4 regions of the Neorhizobium galegae bv. orientalis str. HAMBI 540 genome follow, and region 2 is predicted to be linked to each of the others. Evidence: predicted binding sites of a transcription regulator. Region 2 holds the regulator's gene; each other region holds the start of a gene.
What was found. Region 2 encodes PhoB, which activates phosphate uptake and scavenging genes when phosphate is short. Its sites were predicted from a motif close to TGTCATNNANCTGTCAT; they were not measured.
Positions count from the first base shown of each region.

Region 1: RG540_RS13490 (DUF1045 domain-containing protein) is a predicted target of PhoB. The motif match lies at 1,217-1,233, and genes of this name have one in related genera.
Region 3: ugpB (sn-glycerol-3-phosphate ABC transporter substrate-binding protein UgpB) is a predicted target of PhoB. The motif match lies at 752-768, and genes of this name have one in related genera.
Region 4: phnC (phosphonate ABC transporter ATP-binding protein) is a predicted target of PhoB. The motif match lies at 1,498-1,514, and genes of this name have one in related genera.

Region 1 covers NZ_HG938353.1:2,719,690-2,721,886, forward strand. Annotated here, with positions in the region: gene RG540_RS13485 (AraC family transcriptional regulator) at 1-346, opposite strand, end outside; gene RG540_RS13490 (DUF1045 domain-containing protein) at 423-1,130, opposite strand; gene RG540_RS13495 (NAD(P)/FAD-dependent oxidoreductase) at 1,255-2,197, opposite strand, start outside.
Region 2 covers NZ_HG938353.1:111,660-113,856, forward strand. Annotated here, with positions in the region: gene phoU (phosphate signaling complex protein PhoU) at 1-494, shown strand, start outside; gene phoB (phosphate regulon transcriptional regulator PhoB) at 516-1,199, shown strand; gene RG540_RS00575 (PACE efflux transporter) at 1,209-1,646, opposite strand; gene RG540_RS00580 (GcrA family cell cycle regulator) at 1,835-2,197, opposite strand, start outside.
Region 3 covers NZ_HG938353.1:4,618,893-4,621,089, forward strand. Annotated here, with positions in the region: gene rsmI (16S rRNA (cytidine(1402)-2'-O)-methyltransferase) at 1-346, shown strand, start outside; gene RG540_RS22320 (YraN family protein) at 327-716, shown strand; gene ugpB (sn-glycerol-3-phosphate ABC transporter substrate-binding protein UgpB) at 830-2,152, shown strand.
Region 4 covers NZ_HG938353.1:4,454,588-4,456,784, forward strand. Annotated here, with positions in the region: gene phnD (phosphonate ABC transporter substrate-binding protein) at 1-498, opposite strand, end outside; gene phnC (phosphonate ABC transporter ATP-binding protein) at 580-1,437, opposite strand; gene RG540_RS21435 (DapH/DapD/GlmU-related protein) at 1,552-2,169, opposite strand; gene phnL (phosphonate C-P lyase system protein PhnL) at 2,166-2,197, opposite strand, start outside.

The DNA.
Region 1 (2,197 bases), 2.0 Mb from region 2:
TGACGTCTTCGAGGATCTCGCGGAGCAATGCCACATCCGGATAGATCATCCGGTAGCGATAACCGCCGCCCCGCGGCGCACCGTCGTGTGTCTCGCCCGGATTGATCAGGTAGAGCCCACCCGGCCCGGCGCTTTCACGGCTGCCCTTGATGGTGCAGACCTGCATGCCCTGCTCGATCGCACCTATACTGAACGTATCATGCGCATGCGGCGCGAATTCGTGGGTGAGAAACGTCGCGCGCAGGCATTCCATGCCGCCAAAGCGATCGTCGCGCCAGAAACGGGTCACCTCTGCCGGCATCAGCGGCATGTGGTCGGTGGCCTGTTCCTGCGAGATATTCTTCATGGGGGGAATATAGCAGATCGGCCGCCGCCGCTCTTGAACAAAAGTGACGCCGGAGGCGCCGCGAGGCACTTGAATGTCAGGCAATCTTGCGCGCTGCTACGCGACCCATCGGGTGCAGCGAATGCACGAGGAAAGGCGCGCCGGGCTCCTCCTCGATGAACAGCGCCAGATTGGCGATCTCGACCGGCCTTTTCAGATAGGGTTCGAAATAATCGCGCAGCGCCAGGTCGAAACGCGGCATCTCGACCAGCGACAGCGGGCCGGTCAGGGTCATGTGAAAACGGAACTCGTCCATCACGTAGGGATGGCCCCAGCGATGCAGGTTGGCGAATTGCGGCGCCGAGAGATCGCCCGAATCGCTGCGCTCCAGCTCGGCTTCCGACAACGGCGTGCGGAAATTGTCGAACTCCTGAACCACGGAAGCAGCGAGGAATCGGACGGTATCGCAAGGAACGACCGGCGCAAGGCCGAAGAAATTGCCGAGCCGGACGACTTCGAGCTTCGGCAGTTCGAACGGGCTGTGGGTGCCCGCAAACCGCATCAGATGGCGCAGCAGCATCGGCTCGGTCACGTCGGGTGCCAATCGGAACGGCGCCTTCAGCGTCGCGTGGAAACCGTAGCGGCGTGGCAGCGCGGTGTTGAAGGCAATGTCGTGAATGCCGATGCCACGGATTGCCGGCGGCTCCGTCGCTTCGCCTGAAAAGGCATTGCGGCCGAGCCACTGGGCTGCAGCGACCGTCAGCGGATCATGCGCCGGAGGCGTGAAATGAATGGCATAGCGCATGCGTCACCTTCTGAACGTCCTTTTTCAGCAACCCCGTGTTTTACGCATTGCTCAACAATCCCTGCCGTGGGGGTTAAGTGATTTGCGTGACAGAATAACGACGCGGAGGACCGAAAACTCGCGTTTAACGCGAGGCGACGGCAAGGTGACTGGCGAGTGTAAATGACGCCGGAAGCCGCATTTCCCGGCTATTCACGGCATTCAGCGCCGCATCCGCCAACCTGTGCGCGATACCGAAACTCACCTTGAAACCACCTGTGAGGGCGATCACTCGGGCGTGATCGGGATGCAGGCCGACCATCGGATCGCGGCCGATCGCCTTCGGCCGCAATCCCGCCCAGCGCTCGACGACGAGGGCCTGCGCCAGGGCCGGCACGAGCGACCGGGCGCGCAAGACGAGGTCGTCGAGCTGCCTGTCGGTCGAGGACGGGTCTTCGAACACATCCTCGCTGGTGCTGCCGACCGCCATGTGACCGCCCTCATGGGCGACCAGATAGAGGCCGTTCAGGAAGATCACCGGCAGGGATGGATCGATATCGGCCTTGAGCAGCGCCGCCTGCCCCTTGACCGGCTGGCCGATCGGATGTTTCAGCGGCGGTGTGACGTCCTGAAGCAGAGAAAAGGACCGGTGGCCGGCCGAGACGATGCAGTGGCCGAAGGCAACACTTTCGCCGCTACGGAATATAATCCTACTAGCGGCTGGATCTATCGTTTCCGCCTCCAGGCCTTCGACGATTCGGACATTGCCGGCCGAGCGCAGGAAGGCCGCGAGAGCCGATACGAGACCCCGCGGCGAAACCCGGGCGGCAAACGTGTCATGCACCAGTCCGGCAGCTGCGAAGGAGGCATCCGGCCATCCCTTTTGCGGCGGGCGGTCAAGCACATGCCAATGGAAACGACGGTCGCCGCGCCGCCAGCAGGCTTCCGCATCGGCCGAGTGCCCGAGCGCGATCTTCCGCAAATGCGGCTTCGGCAGCGGGATCAGCCGGCCGGAGCGGCGGTAGCCACAGGCCATGCCGGTCTCGGCTTCGAGTTCAGCGATTTCGTCTTCCAGCGACAGAAGCGCG
Region 2 (2,197 bases):
GACGCCAGCCGGTTGCAGCCGACCTTCGCGAGATCGTCGGTTCGTTGCGCATCGCCTCCGATCTGGAGCGCGTCGGCGACCTTGGCAAGAACACCGCCAAGCGCGTCATCGCGGTTCAGGGCACCGGCGTGCCGCGCAAGCTCGCCCGCGGCCTGGAGCATCTCTCCGACCTCGCCCTCGTGCAGCTCAAGGACGTCCTCGACGTTTACTCGACGCGTTCGGCGGAAAAGGCCGAGGCGATCCGCAGCCGCGACGAGGAAATCGACGCGATGTACACCTCGCTGTTCCGCGAGCTCCTCACCTACATGATGGAGGATCCGCGCAACATCACCACCTGCACGCATCTGCTGTTCTGCGCCAAGAACATCGAGCGCATCGGCGACCACGCCACCAACATCGCCGAGACCATCTACTACATGACGACCGGTGCCCAGCCGGAAGGCGATCGTCCGAAGGACGACTCGTCGAACACGCTCGGCGCGATCACCGAATAGAACTGACGGAGCAGACCAAGAATGCTGCCGAAAATTGCTGTCGTAGAAGACGAAGAAGCGCTGAGCGTGCTTCTTCGCTACAATCTGGAAGCCGAGGGTTATGAGGTCGATACCGTTTTGCGGGGCGACGAAGCCGAAATTCGGCTTCAGGAGCGGGTACCCGACCTCCTGATCCTGGACTGGATGCTGCCCGGCGTTTCCGGCATCGAACTCTGCCGCCGGCTGCGCATGCGCCCGGAAACCGAGCGCCTGCCGATCATCATGCTGACGGCCCGCGGCGAGGAGAGCGAACGTGTTCGCGGCCTCGCCACCGGCGCCGACGACTATGTGGTGAAGCCTTTCTCGACGCCGGAGCTGATGGCCCGCGTCAAGGCGATGCTTCGCCGCGCCCGTCCCGAAGTGCTCTCCAGCGTGCTCCGCTGCGGCGATATCGAACTCGACAGGGAAACTCATCGCGTTCACCGCAAGAGCCGCGAAGTGCGCCTTGGCCCGACCGAGTTCCGCCTGCTGGAATTCCTGATGGCCTCGCCCGGCCGCGTGTTCTCGCGGTCGCAGCTTCTGGACGGCGTCTGGGGTCACGACATCTATGTCGACGAGCGCACCGTCGACGTGCATGTCGGGCGTCTCAGGAAGGCGCTCAACTTCTCCAATATGCAGGATGTCATCCGCACCGTCCGCGGCGCGGGTTATTCAATGGAATCCTGAGAGGCGGCTTTAAGCCGCCTCGGTCTGCCGCTGCCATTCCGGCAACGGAAAGATCCGGTCGTAGGCCCAGTTGAACACGAAGGCATAGACCACGTAGAAGACTGCGAACGACACGTCCATCGTCAGCGCATGGACGAGGCTTATACCGAGATACCAGGCGATCAGCGGCAGAAGCGCGATCAGCAGTCCAAGTTCGAACAGCACCGCATGCGCCACGCGTATGGCGGTGTTTTTCTGCGTGCCGCCGGTAAAGCGCTGCATCAGGTGGTCGAAGCCGAGATTGTAGAGATAGTTCCAGCCGGTGGCGATCGTCGCGCTGCCGATGCCGACCACGCCGATATCGGCGGCCGGCATGCCGAAGGCGAAGGAGCCGAGCGGTGTGATGAGAGCAAGCCCGATCAGTTCGAAGCTGATGGCATGGCGGATACGGTCGCGTGTCGTGCGCATGATGACCTCCTGGGGTGCTTTCCGGGCCGTCCCGGAGTTTCTGCCCGAATGGGGGAGGTCGTCCTCGCTGCCTTTTAGATAGGCGTAATGCCGATCCGGAGCAAGACTTGGCCGGCATATCTGCCATGCACAACAAAAAAGCGGGCCTTGAGCCCGCCTTCGATTTCGCCCTCGTGTCGCGCCGCCGCTCAGACCCGAGCGGCAACCTTGCGGCGCTCGTTGACCGGCTGGTAGGCGAGCTTTGCGTGATAACCGCAATAGGGCGATGCATCCGGGGATTCACAGCCGCAGAAGTGGAAGTCTTCCTTGAGCGGGTCGCCGACCGGCCACTTGCAGGTGCGCTCGGTGAGTTCCGTCAATGCAAGGCGACGGGAGATCGGCACCACCACGTTGGAAGCAGGACGATATTCCATCTCCTGGTAGGGTTCGATCTCGATCTCTTCCTTGACCATCGTCGCGCCGACGGCGCGGGTAACGGTCCGGGTCGTGACGCGCGACGCATAGTTCGGAGCCCGCGGCGCCGATGTCGTCCGCTTGGCAGCCGATGCGCG
Region 3 (2,197 bases), 140 kb from region 2:
GCTCGCCGCTGCCGCCGAAGTGCTCGGAACTGGCCGGCGCGCGGCGGTCTGCCGTGAATTGACGAAGACTTTCGAAGAGTTTCGCCGTGGCACGCTGGAGGAACTCGCCGCCTATTACGACGACGACCGCGTGGTGAAGGGGGAGATCGTGCTGCTTCTCGCGCCACCCGAGGCTGAGGAGCCTCCCGGCGAAGTCGAGGTGGACGTGCTGCTGCGCCAGCTTTCAACCTCCATGCCAGCGGCGAAAGCCGCTGCCGAGGCTGCGCGGCTCACCGGCCTTGCCCGCAAGGTTCTTTATCAGCGGCTCCTGGAGTTGAAGGGCGAGGATGGCGGCGGGGCGCAATGACAACGGCCTGAACCGGCGAAAGGCCGCGCGGCAGAGGGCTTATAAAAGAGGCCATCTCTCCGAATATCTCGCCGCGCTCTATCTGTTTGTGAAGGGCTATCGCATCCTTGCCATTCGCTATCGCACAAAGATCGGCGAGATCGATCTTATAGCCCGCAAGGGGGACCTTGTCATATTCGTCGAGGTCAAGGCGCGGAGAGGCGAAAGCGAAGCCATCGATGCAGTCGGCTACACGACCCAGAACCGTATTCGCGCGGCAAGCGCGCTGTGGCTTTCGAAGCGGAAGCATGTAGCGACGCTTTCGCAGCGCTACGATATTATTGCAGTGCTTCCAGGGCGTCTGCCGCGGCATTTTCCCGACGCATTCTAACGAACGAATCAAGTGTCCTTGCTCTGTTAGAAAAATGACATAAAACTGTAACGGTGGTGTCATGGGAGGACCCTATTTGGGGGCCGACACCAATCAAGGTGGAGGAAATAATAATGTTGAGAAAACTCTCAATGGCCGCATTCGCGGTCGCGCTGTCGGCAACGTCGTCGCTTGCCGCGACGGAAGTCACCTGGTGGCATGCCATGGGTGGCGAACTCGGCAAGAAGCTTGAGGAAATCGCTCAGAAATTCAATGAGAGCCAGTCCGACTACAAAGTCGTTCCGGTCTACAAGGGAAGTTATCCGGAAACGTTGACCGCCGCGATCGCCGCGTTCCGCGCTGGCCAGCAACCGGCTATCGTCCAGGTCTTCGAAGTTGGCACCGGCACGATGATGGCTGCCAAGGGCGCCGTCTATCCTGTCTACAAGCTGATGGCGGACGAAGGCGAACCCTTCGACACCAAGACATTCCTGGCTCCGGTCACCGGCTACTATTCCGATACGAAGGGCAACATCCTGTCGCTGCCCTTCAATTCCTCCACTCCGATCATGTACTACAACAAGGACATCTTCAAAAAGGCGGGCCTTGATCCTGAAGTTGCCCCGAAGACCTGGAAGGAAGTGGAGGAGTTCTCGAAGAAGATCGTTTCCTCCGGCGCTGCCAAATGCGGCCTCACCTCCGCCTGGATTACCTGGGTCCAGACCGAAAACCTTTCGGCGCTGCACGACAAGCCTTTCGGCACCCTGCAGAACGGTTTCGGCGGTGTGAAGTCTGAATTCACCTTCAACGGTCCTCTGCAGGTCAAGCACTGGGCAAACCTGAAGAAGTGGCAGGACGAAGGACTGTTCAAGTATGGTGGACCGGTCGGTGGCGACCAGGCGGCGACCATGTTCTATTCGCAGGAATGCGCCATCACGATGAACTCCTCCGCAGGCCGCGCCGGGGTCATCAACAACGCCAAGAACTTCACGCCGGGCTTCGCCCCGCTGCCTTATTACGACGATGAGATCAAGGAGCCGAAGAACTCCATCATCGGCGGCGCCACCCTCTGGGTGCTGAACGGCAAGGATAAGGCGACCTACAAGGGTGTAGCCAAGTTCTTCAGCTATCTCTCCAAGCCGGATGTCCAGGCTGATTGGCACCAATTCACCGGTTATCTGCCGATCACCAATGCTGCTTACGAACTCGGCCAGAAGCAGGGCTATTACGAAAAGAACCCGGGCTCCGACATCGCCATCAAGCAGATCACTCGCGGTACTCCCTCGGAAAATTCGAAGGGCGTGCGGTTCGGCAACTTTACCCAGGTCCGCACCATCATCGACGAGGAGTTCCAGGCACTCCTCGCCAACAAGAAGGACGCCAAGCAGTCGCTCGACAGCGCAGTGCAGCGCGGCAATGCGCTTCTGCGTGAATTCGAGGCGGCCAACTCGAACTGATCGTTCCGATCTCCGCAGGGAGGACCGGCTGTCGCCGGCCCTCCC
Region 4 (2,197 bases), 310 kb from region 2:
CGGCATGCCGACATCCTTCGGCAGGGCGACGTTCGGGACGAGGTAGCCCGAGGTCGAGTCGGGGTCGGCGAAGCCGATCTTCTTGCCCTTGGCGTCGGCGAGCGTCTTGATGCCCGAATCCTTGCGGGCAACCATGATCGAGTAGTAGCCGGTCGAACCGTCGGCCTGCTTGGTGGTCAGGACCGGGGTAACGGCATTCGGGTCCTTGATGTAGATTGCTGCGTAGGAAGCAGCGCCCATGACGGCGAGGTCGATCGTGCCGCCGAGCAGGCCCTGGATGACGCCGTTATAGTTCGGCGACGGGAAAAGCTTGACGTCCGAAGCGCCGGTCGCGGCGATCAGGCCCGGCTTGACGCATTCGGTGCGGCGAACCTGGTCGGCTTCGTTTTCGCCGCCATCGAGACCGATGCGCAGAACGGGTGCGCTCTGGGCGTGGGCCTGGCCGGCGACGGCAGCGATGGCGATCGTCGCCATCAGGATCTTGCGGAATGCAGACATGGAAGTCTCCTTTGGTGATTGGGGTGGTCAACCCGGAAAGGGCGTCAGTCTTCCGGCCGCGGGTCGGCAGCCGGAAACGGGTCAGCGCATGGCGGCGGCTTCGGCCATCATGCCGGATGTGTCGATCGCGACCGGAGCCTCGCCGCGACGGGTGGAGGCGAGGCTGGTCGATGTCATCGTCTCGTCGATCCCGGCGCCATCCCTGTCGGAGCCGTAGATCTCGCGCACCGCATTGGCATTGAGCTCCTGCGGCGGTCCGTCGAAGACGACGCGGCCGCCCGCCATGCCGATAATCCGTTCGCAATAGCTGCGGGCGGTATCGAGGGTGTGCAGATTGGTGATGACCGTGATGCCTTCGCGCTCGTTGATGTCGCGCAACGCATCCATGACGATCTTGGCATTGAGCGGATCAAGCGAGGCGATCGGCTCGTCGGCGAGCATCATTTTCGGGGCCTGCACCAGCGCACGGGCAATCGCCACGCGCTGCTGCTGTCCGCCGGACAATGTTCCGGCCGCCTGCAACGCCGTCTGTTCGATGCCGAGTCGCTCGAGCGCCGCCATCGCCATGACGCGCTCGTCACGGCTGAAGATTTTCAAGAGGCTCATCGTTGTCGAGCGGTGATTGAGACGGCCGAGCAGCACATTGGTCATCACGTCGAGGCGTGGCACCAGGTTGAACTGCTGGAAGATCATCGCGCAGTCGCGCTGCCAGTTGCGCAGTGCCCGGCCCTTGAGGGAGGAGACTTCGGCGCCGTTGAAATAGATGGAGCCGGAACTCGGCTCCTGCAGGCGGTTGATCATGCGCAGCAGGGTCGACTTGCCGGCGCCGGAGCGGCCGATGATGCCGACCATCTGGCCCTGGGGAATCTCGACGTTCACGGCGTTCACCGCGATACGATCGCCGAAACGGCGGGTGATGTCCCTCAACTCGAACTTCATGCTCTCTCGCCAATTCAGCCTTTTTCTGAGAGCTCGATAGCGATGGTTGATGAAGTCTGAATGTCGGTTTTATGTCGGTTTTATTATATTCCGAAAGCGTCCGTCACGCTTTCGTTATGTGGCATGACGTGACACGAATTCCTCTGCCGAAAGTGCCCGGAAATCATCGAGAGCAGCTCTCAGTTTCAGGTGATCCCAGTCCCACCAGGCAAGCCGGTCCATCGCCTCGCCGACCGCTTTTGTGAAACGTTCGCGGATGAGTTTCGCCGGCACGCCGCCGACGATCGTATAGGGCGCGATGTCCTTCGAGACGACCGCACCGGCGCCGATCACAGCGCCATTGCCGACGGTAACGCCCGGCAGAACGGTGGCGCCATGGCCGATCCACACGTCATGGCCGACGGTGACGCGATGGTCGCGCCGCCATTCGAAGAAGCTCTTTTCGTCTTCCGCGTCGTCCCAGTAGTTGGCGGCGCGATAGGTGAAATGATGCAGCGTCGCCCGCCAGGTCGGGTGGTTGGTGGCGTTGATGCGCACCGAGGCCGCCATGTTGACGAACTTGCCGATCGTCGCGCACCAGATCGAGCCGTCCTGCATGATGTAGGAATAGGCGCCGATCTCGGCCTCGCTGATGCGGCAGCGTTCGGAAACTTCCGTATACGGGCCGAGCGTGGAATTGCTGACGTTTGCCGTTTCGTGGATTGCGGGCTCGAGCCCCACCTTGACGCTCATGCGGCTACTGCCTTTCGCGGAGAAAATT